2 regions of the Streptomyces sp. NPDC050636 genome follow, and region 2 is predicted to be linked to the other one. Evidence: riboswitches for the same ligand, from Rfam matches in the RefSeq annotation. Region 2 holds a riboswitch; the other holds the start of a gene.

Region 1 (7,308 bases), on a different contig from region 2:
GAGGTGGCCGGCTGCGTCCACCACTGCGCCCGGCTGCTGGCCTGCCTCGACGGCGGCCGCGTCCACCCGTACGTCCCGGCCGGCCATGCCCTGGACATCTACTCCCGGGCCCGCGAACTACCGCCCTTCGCCTGGGAGATCGGCAAATAGGCACCCGCGAGGGCGCGGCCGACGGCAGCTCCGCGGTGACTGTCAGTGGTCGCTCGTAATCTGCCGGTATGGCAGATCCAGGTGACGGTCGGCACTACACGCAGACGGCGGGGCGGCCCGCCCGGCGGGGTGAGAGCCCGGTCTTCGAGCGCTCCTCAGCACTCGATGATGTTCACCGCGAGCCCGCCCCGGGCCGTCTCCTTGTACTTCACGCTCATGTCGGCACCGGTCTCCTTCATGGTCTTGATGACCTTGTCGAGGGAGACATGGTGGCGGCCGTCGCCGCGCAGCGCCATACGGGCGGCGGTGATGGCCTTGACCGCGGCCATGCCGTTGCGTTCGATGCACGGGATCTGGACGAGGCCGCCGACGGGGTCGCAGGTCAGGCCCAGGTTGTGCTCCATGCCGATCTCGGCGGCGTTCTCGACCTGCTCGGGGGAGCCGCCGAGCACCTCGGCCAGGCCGCCGGCGGCCATGGAGCAGGCGGAGCCGACCTCGCCCTGGCAGCCGACCTCGGCGCCGGAGATGGAGGCGTTCTCCTTGAAGAGCATGCCGATGGCGCCGGCGGCGAGCAGGAAGCGGACGACGCCTTCCTCGTCGGCGCCGGGCACGAAGTTGATGTAGTAGTGCAGGACGGCGGGGATGATGCCGGCCGCGCCGTTGGTGGGGGCGGTGACGACCCGGCCGCCGGCCGCGTTCTCCTCGTTGACGGACATCGCGTAGAGGGTGACCCACTCCATCGCGTGGGCGAGCGGGTCGCCCGCGGAGCGCAGCTGGCGGGCGGAGTTCGCGGCGCGGCGGCGGACCTTGAGGCCGCCGGGCAGGATGCCCTCACGAGACATGCCGCGCGAGACGCAGGCCTGCATGACGCGCCAGATCTCCAGCAGGCCGTCGTGGATCTCCTCCTCCGTGCGCCAGGCCTTCTCGTTCTCCAGCATCAGTGCGGAGATGGACAGCCCGGTGTCCTGGGAGAGGCGCAGCAGCTCGTCGCCGGTGCGGAAGGGGTGCGTGAGGACGGTGTCGTCGAGCTTGATCCGGTCCTCGCCGACCGCGTCCTCGTCGACGACGAAGCCGCCGCCCACCGAGTAGTACGTCTTCTCCAGAAGGGGCGCACCGGCCGCGTCGTAGGCGAAGAGGGTCATGCCGTTGGCGTGGTACGGCAGGGCGCGGCGGCGGTGCAGGATCAGCTCGGTCGACTCGTCGAAGTCGATCTCATGGGCAGTGCCTATCTCGGCGCCCATCAGCCGCAGCCGCTTGGTCGTACGGATCCGCTCGACCTCGTCGTCCGCGCGCTCCACGTCGACGGTGCGGGGGGAGTGGCCCTCCAGACCGAGGAGCACCGCCTTGGGGGTGCCATGGCCGTGGCCGGTGGCGCCGAGCGAACCGAACAGCTCCGCGCGCACCGAGACCGCCTGTGCGAGGAGACCGTCCTTCTTGAGGCGCCCGACGAACATCCGGGCGGCGCGCATCGGGCCGACGGTGTGGGAGCTGGAGGGGCCGATGCCGATGGAGAAGAGGTCGAAGACGGAGATGGCCACGGTGGCGGACTCCCTTGTCTGCTGGGTGGAGGGCGGAGCAATTAGGGCAGGGGGTACGTTTCCGCACCGACGGGTACGCATCTGTGCCGACAGGTACGTTTCTGCGCCGACTGTCGAGCGTAACCCGGACGCGGCGCGACCTCGCCGGACGGAAATCGTCGGGTGGCCGTCGCCAGGGGGAACAGGGGGTATCGGAACCCTCACACGTCGGGCGTCAGGGGCGGGCACGGGGGGAAAACGGCCGGACAGAGCGGGGGCCCGGGGCCGGCGCGCGGCCCCGGGCCCATGGCCCGTTCCCCGGCCCGCCGGACTTCCGGCGGGCCGGGCCCTCAGTGGGAGACTCGCGTCACAGGGCGTCGTACCTCACACGAGGCCGCCCGGGACGCGCATCATCAGAGCGACGGATACAGCGGGTACTTGTCCGCCAGCGCCGTGACCCGGGCCTTGAGCGACTCGGTGTCGTACGACGGCTTCAGCGCCTCGGCGATGATGTCCGCGACCTCGCGGAAGTCGTCGGCCTGGAAGCCGCGGGTGGCCAGCGCCGGCGTGCCGATCCGCAGGCCCGAGGTGACCATCGGCGGCCGCGGGTCGTTCGGGATGGCGTTGCGGTTGACCGTGATGCCGACCTCGTGGAGGCGGTCCTCGGCCTGCTGGCCGTCCAGCTCGCTGTTGCGCAGGTCGACCAGGACGAGGTGGACGTCCGTGCCGCCGGACAGGACGGAGACGCCGACCTCGGTGACGTCCGGCTGGATCAGCCGCTCGGCGAGGATACGGGCGCCGTCCAGGGTGCGCTGCTGGCGCTCCTTGAATTCCTCGGACGCCGCGACCTTGAAGGACACCGCCTTCGCCGCGATGACATGCTCCAGCGGGCCGCCCTGCTGGCCCGGGAAGACCGCCGAGTTGATCTTCTTGGCGAGCTCCTGGGTGGACAGGATCACACCGCCGCGCGGACCGCCGAGGGTCTTGTGCGTGGTGGTGGTGACGACATGCGCGTGCGGCACGGGGGAGGGGTGCAGACCCGCGGCGACCAGACCGGCGAAGTGCGCCATGTCGACCATCAGGTACGCGCCGACCTCGTCCGCGATCCGGCGGAAGGCCGCGAAGTCCAGCTGCCGCGGGTAGGCGGACCAGCCGGCCACGATCAGCTTGGGGCGGTGCTCCTTGGCGAGGCGCTCGACCTCTTCCATGTCGACCAGGTTGGTCTTCTCGTCGACGTGGTAGGGCACCACGTTGTAGAGCTTGCCGGAGAAATTGATCTTCATGCCGTGGGTCAGGTGCCCGCCGTGGGCGAGGTTCAGGCCCAGGATGGTGTCGCCCGGCTTGATCAGCGCGAACATCGCGGCGGCGTTGGCCTGCGCGCCCGAGTGCGGCTGGACGTTGGCGGCCTCGGCGCCGAAGAGCGCCTTGATCCGGTCGATGGCAATCTGCTCGACGACATCGACGTGCTCACAGCCGCCGTAGTAGCGGCGGCCGGGGTAGCCCTCGGCGTACTTGTTGGTGAGGACGGAGCCCTGAGCCTCCATGACGGCGACCGGAGCGAAGTTCTCCGACGCGATCATTTCGAGGGTGGACTGCTGACGGTGGAGCTCGGCGTCGACGGCGGCGGCGACGTCGGGGTCGAGCTCATGGAGGGAGCTGTTGAGAAGCGACATGAGTTTTCCTGGAGGGGTCAGGGGCGCGATGGGGGTCCCCCGGACGCAGTCCGGGGAGCTTCCACTCGGGCGGTGGCAGAGGGACCGGGCAGGCTCAGCCGGCGGTGAAGGCGGTGTACTCGTCGGCCGAGAGCAGTTCGCCCGGCTCGCCGGCGATCCTCACCTTGAACAGCCAACCACCCTCGAACGGGGCGGAGTTCACCAGCGAGGGGTCGTTGACGACATCCTCGTTGGTCTCGGTGACCTCGCCGTCGACGGGCGCGTAGAGGTCACTGACCGACTTGGTCGACTCCAGCTCACCGCAGGTCTCGCCCGCCGTGACCGTGGTACCGACCTCAGGAAGCTGCACGTAGACGACATCGCCGAGGGCGTTGGCCGCGTGCTCCGTGATGCCGACCGTCGAGACACCGTCCTCGTCGGTCGACAGCCACTCGTGCTCCTTGCTGTAGCGCAGCTGCTGGGGGTTGCTCATGGCTCGATTCTCCTGTACGCGAGGGTGTGATCGTGAATGGGGTCTTGCACAGTGAGACGCGCGGTGCGCGCCGGTGCTGCTCCGCCCACGGCAGCCGCCGTAGGTGAAGCGTTACTTCTGCCGCTTGTAGAAGGGCAGCGCGACGACCTCATACGGCTCATGGCTTCCACGGATGTCCACCGCGACACCCTCGGTGCCCGGCGTGGCGTATGCCGCGTCGACATAGGCGATGGCGAGCGGCTTGCCCAGGGTGGGGGACGGCGCCCCGGAGGTGACCTCGCCGATGACCGTGCCGTCGGCCGCGACGACCGGGTATCCGGCGCGCGGCACCCGGCGGCCCTCGGCGATCAGGCCGACCAGCTTGCGCGGCGGGCTGGCCTCGGCGCGCTCGGCGGCCGCAGCCAGCGCGGCGCGGCCCACGAAGTCACCGTTGTTGGTGGTCTTCTCGAACTTCACGACCCGACCGAGACCGGCGTCGAACGGCGTGGTCGCGGTGGTCAGCTCGTGCCCGTACAGCGGCATGCCCGCCTCCAGGCGCAGCGTGTCACGGCAGGACAGCCCGCACGGGATCAGCCCGGCGTCCTTGCCGGCCGCGGTCAGCGCCTCCCAGAGGGCGACCGCGTCCGCGGGGCGGACGAACAGCTCGAAGCCGTCCTCGCCGGTGTATCCGGTGCGGGCGATCAGCGCATCCACACCGGCGACCGTCCCGGGCAGGCCCGCGTAGTACTTGAGGCCGTCCAGGTCGGCGTCCGTCAGTCCCTTGAGGATGCCGGGGGACTCCGGGCCCTGAATCGCGATCAGCGCATACGCGTCCCGGTCGTCGCGGACCGCGGCGTCGAAGCCGGCCCCGCGCTCGGTCAGCGCGTCCAGCACCACCTGGGCGTTGGAGGCGTTGGCGACGACCATGTACTCCTGCTCGGCGAGGCGGTAGACGATCAGGTCGTCCAGAATGCCGCCCTCGGCCTCGCAGATCATGGTGTAGCGGGCGCGGCCGGTCTTCACCCCGCCGATGTTGCCCACCAGCGCGTAGTCGAGCAGGTCGGCGGCCTGCGGTCCGGTGACGGTGATCTCGCCCATGTGGGAGAGGTCGAAGAGGCCGGCGCGGGTGCGGACGGCGACGTGCTCGTCGCGTTCGCTGCCGTAGCGCAGCGGCATGTCCCAGCCGGCGAAGTCGGTCATGGTCGCGCCGAGCGTGCGATGCGTGGCATCGAGCGCGGTGCGGCGGGGGGCATCAGTCATGGTTCTGGGCTCCCAGGCATGGGTGACAAGACGTTCTCCCCATCTGTCATCGGAACCTGAGAGGTTCACCGGGATCCCGCGAACGGACCCGGTTTGCACCTTGGGTGGAGCCGCCCCGTAGGCCGGGCAGTGGCTCGCTTTTCAGATCTGCCTCGCCCGCGCGGTATAGGGGCCTGAGAGATTCAAGGGAGGACTTGCTCCTTCGGCGCCCCGCCGTGGCGGCCGGGGACTCTCCCGCGCGGATTCAAGCGGCCGGTATGGAGTTGGCCGTGCACGGGTGTCGAACCGGTGTGCACGTGGCGCCGACATCATTGCACGGGATCGCCGGATACAGGAGCCCTGGTCGTCGCCCCGCCCCCGGCCACGTCCACAGCGCGGACGGATCGGACAATCTCCTTGAAGGGCATTACCGTTTCTTGACACTCTGCGGGTAGAGAACGGGCTTGGACCGGACTCGAACCGGACCGGGAGGGGCGATCACGGTGCACAGGGAAGCCGCATTCGCGACGAATGCGGGGGTCGCGGGCGCCGCGATGCCCCGCCCCAGGCGCACGCCCCTGGCCGTCGTCAGGCCAGGACGCAACGCCGATGTCATGGACTTGAGAGGAGCGCAGCAGGCCCGCCACGCGGCCGAGATGCGCTTTCCGGCCGGCGACCTGGTCGTGGTCTCCGGCCTGCCGGGGAGCGGCAAGAGCACGCTGATGCACCGCATCGTGCCGTCGTTGGACGCGCGGGGCGTCCCGGTGCACCGCATCGACTCGCAGGACGTCCGCGCACGCTGGGAGCGCGGCAGGCTGCGCCGGCTGCCGTACGGCCTCTACCGCCCGCTGGTCCGCGCCTCCCACTACCTCGGGCTGCGCCGCGCGCTGCGTTCCCGCGAGAGCGTGGTGGTGCACGACTGCGGGACGCAGGCGTGGGTGCGGCGCTGGATCGCGCGGTCGGCCCGGCGCGGCGGCCGGGGGCTGCATCTGGTGCTGCTCGATGTGTCGCCCGAGGTGGCGCTGTCCGGCCAGGAGTCCCGGGGGCGCGGGGTCTCGGGGTACGCGTTCGCGCGGCACCGCAGGGCGGTCGGCCGGCTGGTCGGCGGGGCGGAGGCGGCCCGGCTGCCGAAGGGCTTCGACTCGGCGGTGCTGCTGGACCGGGGGGCGGCCAGCGCGCTGGAGACGGTGGGTTTCGGCTGACCGAGACGGTGGGTTTCGGCTGGGGTGGGGTCCCTAGGGGGTGGGCGAACACTTCCCGTAGGTGTTGCGAGCGCCCCCTGCGGGGCCACAACGTGGGGGCGCGGGGCGTTATTCCGGTGGTGCGGAAGGGGATCGGCAAGACGGTGCCCGGCCGCAGGATCGGCAAGACGGTGCCCGGCCGCAGGATCGGCAAGACGGTGCCCGGCCGCAGGATCGGTAAGACGGTGCCCGGCCGCAGGATCGGTAAGACGGTGCCCGGCCGCAGGATCGGCAGGACGCCGTCCGGTCGCCTTCCTGCTTCCTGCAGAGACCCGCGGCCGGGAACCCCGCCGTGCTCGTTTAGGGTCTTTGGCCAGAAAGCGCGGTGTGAACGGGGCGGTGCGAACGGGTGGATGAGATGAACTTTCCGGAGCAGGGAATACCGGAGCTGGCGTGGCCGGCGAACGAGCTCGAAGAGGTGCTGGGCGCGTCGGTCGGGCACCCGGGCGCGGGCGGCCGGATCGTCGAGGTACTGGGCCGCAGCCGGCTGTGGGTACCGCTGCCCAACGGCGGCGGCCCCGAGAGCGCGGGCCTGGGTGCCGGCGGCCTCGACCTGCCCACCGTGGAGATCGGCGGCGCGGCGTATGTCCCGGTCTTCAGCTCCGAGCAGGAGTTCCGGCGGGCCGTCGGCCCGCACATGTCCTTCACCGTCGCGCCGGCCCGGGAGTTCGCCCGCGGCCTGCCCGCGAAGCTGGGCATCGCGGTCAATCCGGACGGCACGATCGGCGTCCCGCTGCCGCCGGACGCGGTGGCCGCACTGTGCCGGGTGGGGCGTACGGAGGCGGACGGCCCGGCGAGCGGCGGCCGGGTGCGGCTCTTCGAGCCGGACTGGCAGGACGAGCCGGTGGACTTCCTGGCCGCCGCCGGACTGGAGTTCTCCGGTGCCGGATTTGTCCTGACTGCCCGGCGTGTCCTGGCAAGTGTCGAGGGCGACACGCCCGCGCTGTTCGTCGGAGTTCAGGTCGAGGTGCCCCCCGCCGCGCTGCACGACGGCACCGCCCGCGAAGGGGCCCTGCAAGCCCTGGGACGTGCGCTGG
Region 2 (7,308 bases):
GAAGTGAGAGGCGACCCATCATGCCGCTGCATGTTCCCCCCGCCCCTGCGCCCGCCCTGCGCAGCGTTCTCGCCGCCCTCGGCTCGCCCACCGCCGTCCGCGAGGCCCCGGCCTCCGCCCTGCGCGCCCATCAGGGTCCGCTGAGCCCGGACCATCCGCTGCCCGTGCACGTATGGGACGACGTCCGGCGCCATGCGGGCGGCCCGCCGCGCACCCGCCTGGCCGGCTGGCGCTTCCAGGTCCGCGGCGGGGACCGTGCCGTGGCGACCGCCGAGGCGAGGCTCACCGCCGACGGCTGGACGTTCTCGCACTTCTGCGGCGGCCCCTATGTCGCCGCGACCGAACGGGCCCTGCAGCAGGCCGAGTCGCTGACCGAGCCGTCCCAGCCGCGGCTGCTGTCCGTACCGGAGCTGTACATGCTCACCCTGTGGCTGCACCACGACATCGACTCGGACGGCTCCGACGGAATTCCCGCCGCCGGTGACCTTCTCGTGCCGCTCGCGCCCGCACCGCCGGGCATCGCCGCACACCGCCCGCAGCGCGTCGCCGACCTGCTCCCCCGGCTGACCCTCCGCCTCACTCCCGCCCCGCTGCTGGGGTCACCGGCCGCCTGACCCCACGCGCCGCCCCGGGACGCGCGGGCCGGCGCACACGGCGTACGCCGTCTCGCAGGAGCGTGCCCCGCGACCCCTTCCGGCCGCGGGGCGCTCCGCTGTTCTCACCCGCGCGGGCTAGCCGCCGATTACCACTACCAACCGCCTGCAAGGGGTGTGCATTTGAGAGCAACCGCCCGCACGGGTGACGCGTCCGTATCGAGTGAGTACCGCTGCTGCGAAATCCCTGCGGAATCACCTCCGTAGGGCAACACTGGGACCGATCGAGGAAACGGGGGAGCGGCCATGACGACCACATCGAGCCGCGAGACGACGTTCACCACACCGCAGCGAAAGACAACTTCCATGTGTCAGCACCAACCGCCATGCCCGTCAGCAGACTCCAGCGACCGGGAAGCCGCACACCCTGTAGCGCACCACCCGGAGCAGGGCTGGAGCCTGCTGTGCAACGGCGTCCTGCTCTTCGAGGACACCGGTGAGCTCCTGCCGGACGGGCAGGTCATCGCCCCGCACCGGCCGCTCGGCGGCGCACGGGTCGTCACCGCAGCCTGACCCGCGCGCAGCCAGCCGTACAACAGGGCCCCCGGCGAACTGCCGAGGGCCCTTGATGGTGCGTGGACGGATCAGCCGTCGTACTCGTCCAGCGGGGGGCAGGAGCAGACGAGGTTACGGTCACCGAAGGCGCCGTCGATCCGGCGCACCGGCGGCCAGTACTTCTCCGCGGGCACGACTCCGGCCGGGAAGACCGCCTCTTCGCGGGTGTAGGAGTGCGCCCAGTCACCGGCCAGCGCGTCCGCGGTGTGCGGGGCGTTGCGCAGCGGGTTGTCGTCCTCGTCCCACTCCCCCGACCCGACCTTCTCGATTTCCGCGCGGATCGCGATCATGGCATCGCAGAATCGATCCAGCTCGGTGAGGTCCTCGCTCTCGGTCGGCTCGATCATCAGCGTGCCGGCCACCGGGAAGGACATCGTCGGCGCGTGGAAGCCGTAGTCGATCAGCCGCTTGGCGACATCGTCGATGCTCACGCCGGTCGCCTTGGTCAGCGGCCGGACGTCGATGATGCACTCGTGGGCGACCAGGCCGCCGGGGCCCGTGTAGAGCACCGGGTAGTGCGGCTCCAGGCGCTTGGCGATGTAGTTGGCGCTGAGCACCGCGACCTGGGTGGCGCGCTTGAGGCCCTCCCCGCCCATCAGCCGGACATACGCCCAGGAGATCGGCAGGATCCCGGCAGAGCCCCAGGGGGCCGCGGAGATCGGTCCGACGCCCGTCTCGGGGCCCGCGGTGGGCTGCAGCGGGTGGTTGGGGAGGTAGGGCGCCAGGTGGGCGCGTACGCCGACCGGGCCGACACCGGGACCGCCGCCACCGTGCGGGATGCAGAAGGTCTTGTGCAGGTTGAGGTGCGAGACATCGCCGCCGAACTTGCCGGGCTCGGCGAGGCCGACCAGCGCGTTCAGGTTGGCGCCGTCGACGTAGACCTGACCGCCGGCGTCGTGCACCGCGGCGCAGATCTGGGTGATGTGCTCCTCGAACACGCCGTGCGTGGACGGGTAGGTGACCATCAGGACCGCGAGCTCGTCACGGTACTTCTCGATCTTGGCGTGCAGATCGTCGGCGTCGACCTCGCCGTCCTCGCCGGTCTTGACGACGACGACCTTCATCCCGGCCATCACGGCGCTGGCGGCGTTGGTGCCGTGCGCGGAGGACGGGATCAGGCAGACGGTGCGCTGCTCGTCGCCGTTGGCCCGGTGGTAGGCACGCACGGCCAGCAGGCCGGCCAGCTCGCCCTGGGAGCCCGCGTTCGGCTGGATGGAGACCTTGTCGTAGCCGGTGACCGTGGCCAGCCGCTCCTCCAGCTCCTGGATGAGCGTGAGGTAGCCCTGTGCCTGGGCGGCCGGCGCGAACGGGTGCAGCTGCCCGAACTCGGGCCAGGTGACCGGCTCCATCTCGGTGGTGGCGTTCAGCTTCATGGTGCAGGAGCCGAGCGGGATCATGCCGCGGTCCAGCGCGTAGTCCTTGTCGGCGAGGGTGCGCAGGTAGCGCAGCATCGCGGTCTCGGAGCGGTGCTGGTGGAAGACCGGGTGGGTCAGGTAGTCGTCGGCGCGCAGCAGCGCCTGCGGCAGCGTGTCGGCGGCGGCCGCGTCCAGCTGCTCGATGTCGGCCTGGATGCCGAAGGCGCTCCAGACGCCGGCCAGCTGCGCGCGCCCGGTGGTCTCGTCGCAGGCGATGCCGACCAGGTCGGCGTCGACCTGGCGGAGGTTGACGCCGGCCTCACGGGCGGCGGCGACGACCTCGGCGGCCCGTCCGGGCACCCGCGCGGTCAGAGTGTCGAAGTATGCGCCGTGCACGATCTCCACGCCGCCGGCCCGCAGGCCCTCGGCGAGGACGGTGGCGTAGCGGTGGGTGCGCCGCGCGATGGCCTGGAGGCCGCCGGGGCCGTGGTACACGGCGTACATCCCGGCCATGACGGCGAGCAGCACCTGCGCGGTGCAGATGTTGCTGGTGGCCTTCTCGCGGCGGATGTGCTGCTCACGGGTCTGCAGCGCGAGGCGGTAGGCCTTGTTGCCGTCGGCGTCGACGGAGACGCCCACCAGGCGGCCCGGCAGGCTGCGGGCGAACTTGTCGCGTACGGCCATGAACCCGGCGTGCGGTCCGCCGAAGCCCATCGGGACGCCGAAGCGCTGGGTGGTGCCGACGGCGATGTCCGCGCCGAGCTCGCCGGGCGACGTCAGCAGCGTCAGCGCGAGGAGGTCGGCGGCGACGGTGACGACCGCGCCGAGCTCCTGGGCCTGCGCTATGACGGCGCGCGGGTCACGCACCGCGCCGGAGGCGCCGGGGTACTGCAGCAGCACGCCGAAGACGCCGCGCTCGGCGATCTCCACGGGAATGCCGTCGGTGAGGTCCGCGACGACGACCTCGACACCGGTCGGTTCGGCGCGGGTCTGGATCACGGCGATGGTCTGCGGCAGACAGTCGGCGTCGACCAGGAAGACGCCCTGCTTGACCTTGCCGATGCGGCGGGACAGCGCCATCGCCTCGGCGGCGGCGGTGCCCTCGTCCAGCAGGGAGGCGCCGGAGGTGGGCAGTCCGGTCAGGTCGGCGACCACCGTCTGGAAGTTCAGCAGCGCCTCCAGGCGGCCCTGCGAGATCTCCGGCTGGTAGGGCGTGTACGCCGTGTACCAGGAGGGGTTCTCCATGACATTGCGAAGGATCACCGGCGGGGTGAACGTGCCGTAGTAGCCGAGGCCGATCATGGAGGACAGGACCTGGTTACGGTCCGCCAGGGCGCGCAGCTCCTCCAGGACCTCGGCCTCGGAACGGGCCTGCGGCAGGCCGAGCGCCTCGGCGCTCTTGATCACGTCGGGTACGGCCGTCGCGGTGAGCTCGTCGAGCGATCCGAATCCGATGTGCGCGAGCATCTTCGCCTGCGCCTCGTGGTCGGGACCGATGTGCCGGTGCTCGAACGGGATGCCGCGCTCCAGCTCGGTCAAGGAGATGCGATTGGTGGTCATCTGCGGGGGCCTCCTGGTCAATACGACCTACGAGGGGCACCACGGCGCTGGTGCCCGGACGGCCTCCCCCTCTGTCATCTCAACCTGAGAGCTTCACCGGCCCGCGCTGCGGTCCGACTTTCACCGTCGGTGAGGATGGGCTCCGGCGCTGTGCCTGTCCGTGGCCCGCCCTGCTTTCCAGAGTGACCTCGTCCATGCGGTACGTGTGCCTGAGAGATTCCGGGGAGGATTTGCTCCTTCGGCGCCCCCGTCGCGAACGACAAAGGACTCTCCCGCATGGGGTCAGCGGCCATTCGTCAGCCTACCAGCGCACCCTCTGAGGGATCGTTCGAGTGGCCGGGGCATGAAATGTGCCGTTTGGTAGTTGTCTACAGGGCAATTGCGAGCGTTTGGAGGGGCCGTGCAAACCGATATCGATCCCCGGAGCCTGATCGGCCGCAAGGCGTTCGACCGGCACGGCACCAAAATCGGCACCATCGACGAGGTGTATCTCGACGATGCGACGGGGGAACCCGAATGGGCGGCCGTACGCACCGGACTCTTCAGCCGGGACGCATTCGTCCCCCTGGAGCCGAGCGAAATGATCGAAGAGGGGCTGCGCATCCCCTATGACCGCAAGCTGATCAAGGACGCCCCGGACTTCGGCGTAGGCCGGCATCTCTCCCCCGAGCAGGAACTCCAGCTCTACCACCACTACCGGCTGGATATCTCCTCCCCCGCATCGGACTCGGTACCGTCCTCGCCGCCCGCCGACAAGGACTTCGGCCGGATCGCCGGCGAGGACTGACCCGCCTCCGGCACCCCGCCCACCACCAGCGGCAATGGCTCTCCCGGCCGCAGCGCCGGGTCGTCGACGGCGAAGGTCCGCACCCTCCCCGGTGCGGACCACGGCGTCTCGAAACGTACGGTCACCCGCCCCACTCCGCTCCCCTGCACCCAGCCGGCGCCGAATTCGTCGTGCACCACGTCCAGCCCCGGATGCCAGCGGCGCGGTCGCTCCTGCTCGGGCTCCGGCTCGCTCGCGTCGTCCGCCGCCGACTCCGGTGCGGCCTGCGCCGTCTCCTCGGCCTCCCGCTCCGTCGCCAACTGCGCGAACAGGTCCTCCTGGGTGAAGTCGGCGAGCCCGCTCACCCCCACGCCCAGCAGCCGCACCCCGCCGGTCGTGTCCACCGTCTCCAGCAGCCGCGCGGCGGCCTCGCGTACGACGCCGGGATCGTCGGTGGGACCGCGCAGCGTCTCCGAACGGGTCAACGTCGAGAAGTCGTAGTTCCGCACCTTGATCACCACCGTGCGCCCGGAGCGCCCGGCGGCCCGCAGCCGCTGCACACAGCGGTCGGCCAGCCGCACCAGCTCCGCCCGCACCCGCGTCCGGTCGGTCAGATCGACTTCGAAGGTGTCCTCGACCGAGACGGACTTCGCGTCCCGATCGGCAACCACCGGCCGGTCGTCCTTGCCCAGCGCCATCGCATAGAGCCCGGCGCCGTGGGATTTGCCGAGCAGCCGCACCAGCTCCGCCTCACCGGCCTCCGCGGTCTCCGCGACCGTCGTGATGCCTGCCCGCCGCAGCGCCTCGGCCGTCGCGGGGCCCACCCCGGGCAGCGTCCGCACCGTCATCGGCCCCAGCAGCTCCCGCTCCGTACCGGGCTCGATCACCACCAGCCCGTCCGGCTTCGCCGCCTCGGAACCGATCTTCGCAAGCAACTTGGCCCCCGCGAGGCCCACCGAACCGGTCAGACCCGTGACCGCCCGGATGTCGCGCCGCAGCTTCTCCCCCACGGCCCGTACGGCGGACGTCTCCGCCACGACACCGCCGGCCTCCAGATCCACGAACGCCTCGTCCAGACTCAGCGGCTCCACCAGCGGCGACAGCGCCCGCAGCAGCTCCATCACCGCATCACTCACCTGACGGTAGAGCGTGAAACGCGGATGGAGATACGCGGCGTTGGGGCACAGCCGGCGCGCCTGGGCCGTGGGCATCGCGGAGCGAATCCCGAAGACCCGGGCCTCGTACGAGGCCGTGGCTACGACACCGCGCGGCCCGATCCCGCCGACCACCACGGGCTTCCCGCGCAGGCTCGGCTTGGCCGCCTGCTCACAGGCCGCGTAGAACGCATCCATGTCCAGATGCAGGATCGTCGGCGCACTTCTCACATCTCCGATGCTGCCGCACACCACTGACAATCGACCCGACGCAGGGCCGCGCACCAGGTCGGCGTGCAGAACCGCAAGGAGGCGGAGCGACGGGGTGAGACTCCCCAAGCCCGGCCGGGGCCCGGAGACGGGCCCTCAGCCCGCCCGGTTGCGCCGCCGCGCCAGCTCGTCGTGCGGGTTCTTCCCGATCAGCGTCTCGCCGGTGTCCACGCGCTCTCCGTGCAGCTGTGACAGGGCGCTTTCCATGTCCCGCCACACCACGCCGACCGCGATCCCGAAGACGCCCTGGCCGCCCTGGAGCAGATCGACGACCTCGTCGGGCGAGGTGCACTCGTAGACCGTCGCACCGTCGCTCATCAGCGTCATCCGCGTCAGATCCGCGAGCCCGCGCGAGCGGAGATGCTGGACGGCGGTGCGGATGTTCTGCAGCGACACCCCGGTGTCCAGCAGCCGCTTGACGATCTTCAGGACGACGACGTCCCGGAAGCTGTAGAGCCGCTGGGTGCCGGAGCCGTACGCCGGCCGGACGCTCGGCTCCACCAAGCCCGTACGGGCCCAGTAGTCGAGTTGCCGGTAAGTGATTCCCGCCGCCGCACACGCGGTCGGGCCGCGGTAGCCGATGTTCTGCGCCTCGCGGTCCCCCGACACCGCGGCGGCCTGAACCGGGGCACGGTTTGCCGTCGCACCCGAGTGGAGCGGCAACGCCCCTTCCGCCGCCGTACCGTCGCCGGTGATTGCCACGCCGCCCTCCGTCCTCCACGTCCCGGACGGGACCTGCCACATCGACGGTATGCAGTCGCTCGGGGTGCGTCAACGATCGCCGCGCTCGCCACGCCGAGTGATAATCACCCTACGAGTGGTTTCTCGTGACCTCGCACGGGGAAGGCCTAGCAGATTGGCCGGAATCAGATGTCCGGCGGCCGATCACTGACTGTTGGTGCCGAAGTCCTCGGGCGAGATCTGGTCGAGGAACTCGCGGAACTTCTCCACCTCGTCCTCCTGCTCGTCCGGGATCGCGATCCCCGCGTCGTCCA

The links. A riboswitch is a leader RNA that binds a small molecule or an ion and turns the genes downstream of it on or off. The one in region 2 is predicted to bind glycine.
Region 1: another riboswitch for glycine. It lies ahead of gcvT (glycine cleavage system aminomethyltransferase GcvT); the one in region 2 lies ahead of gcvP (aminomethyl-transferring glycine dehydrogenase).

The regions. Positions count from the first base shown of each region.
Region 1 is NZ_JBFAIP010000013.1:86,011-93,318, reverse strand. It holds gene AB0I10_RS14070 (hypothetical protein) at 1-150, shown strand, start outside; gene AB0I10_RS14065 (L-serine ammonia-lyase) at 306-1,688, opposite strand; gene glyA (serine hydroxymethyltransferase) at 2,081-3,340, opposite strand; gene gcvH (glycine cleavage system protein GcvH) at 3,435-3,812, opposite strand; gene gcvT (glycine cleavage system aminomethyltransferase GcvT) at 3,924-5,051, opposite strand; glycine riboswitch at 5,203-5,298, opposite strand; gene AB0I10_RS14045 (AAA family ATPase) at 5,585-6,232, shown strand; gene AB0I10_RS14040 (enhanced serine sensitivity protein SseB) at 6,630-7,308, shown strand, end outside.
Region 2 is NZ_JBFAIP010000050.1:7,910-15,217, reverse strand. It holds gene AB0I10_RS27760 (hypothetical protein) at 21-614, shown strand; gene AB0I10_RS27755 (DUF5999 family protein) at 960-1,166, shown strand; gene gcvP (aminomethyl-transferring glycine dehydrogenase) at 1,238-4,123, opposite strand; glycine riboswitch at 4,311-4,408, opposite strand; gene AB0I10_RS27745 (PRC-barrel domain-containing protein) at 4,524-4,910, shown strand; gene AB0I10_RS27740 (DNA polymerase IV) at 4,817-6,274, opposite strand; gene AB0I10_RS27735 (MerR family transcriptional regulator) at 6,410-7,015, opposite strand; gene AB0I10_RS27730 (bifunctional nuclease family protein) at 7,199-7,308, opposite strand, start outside.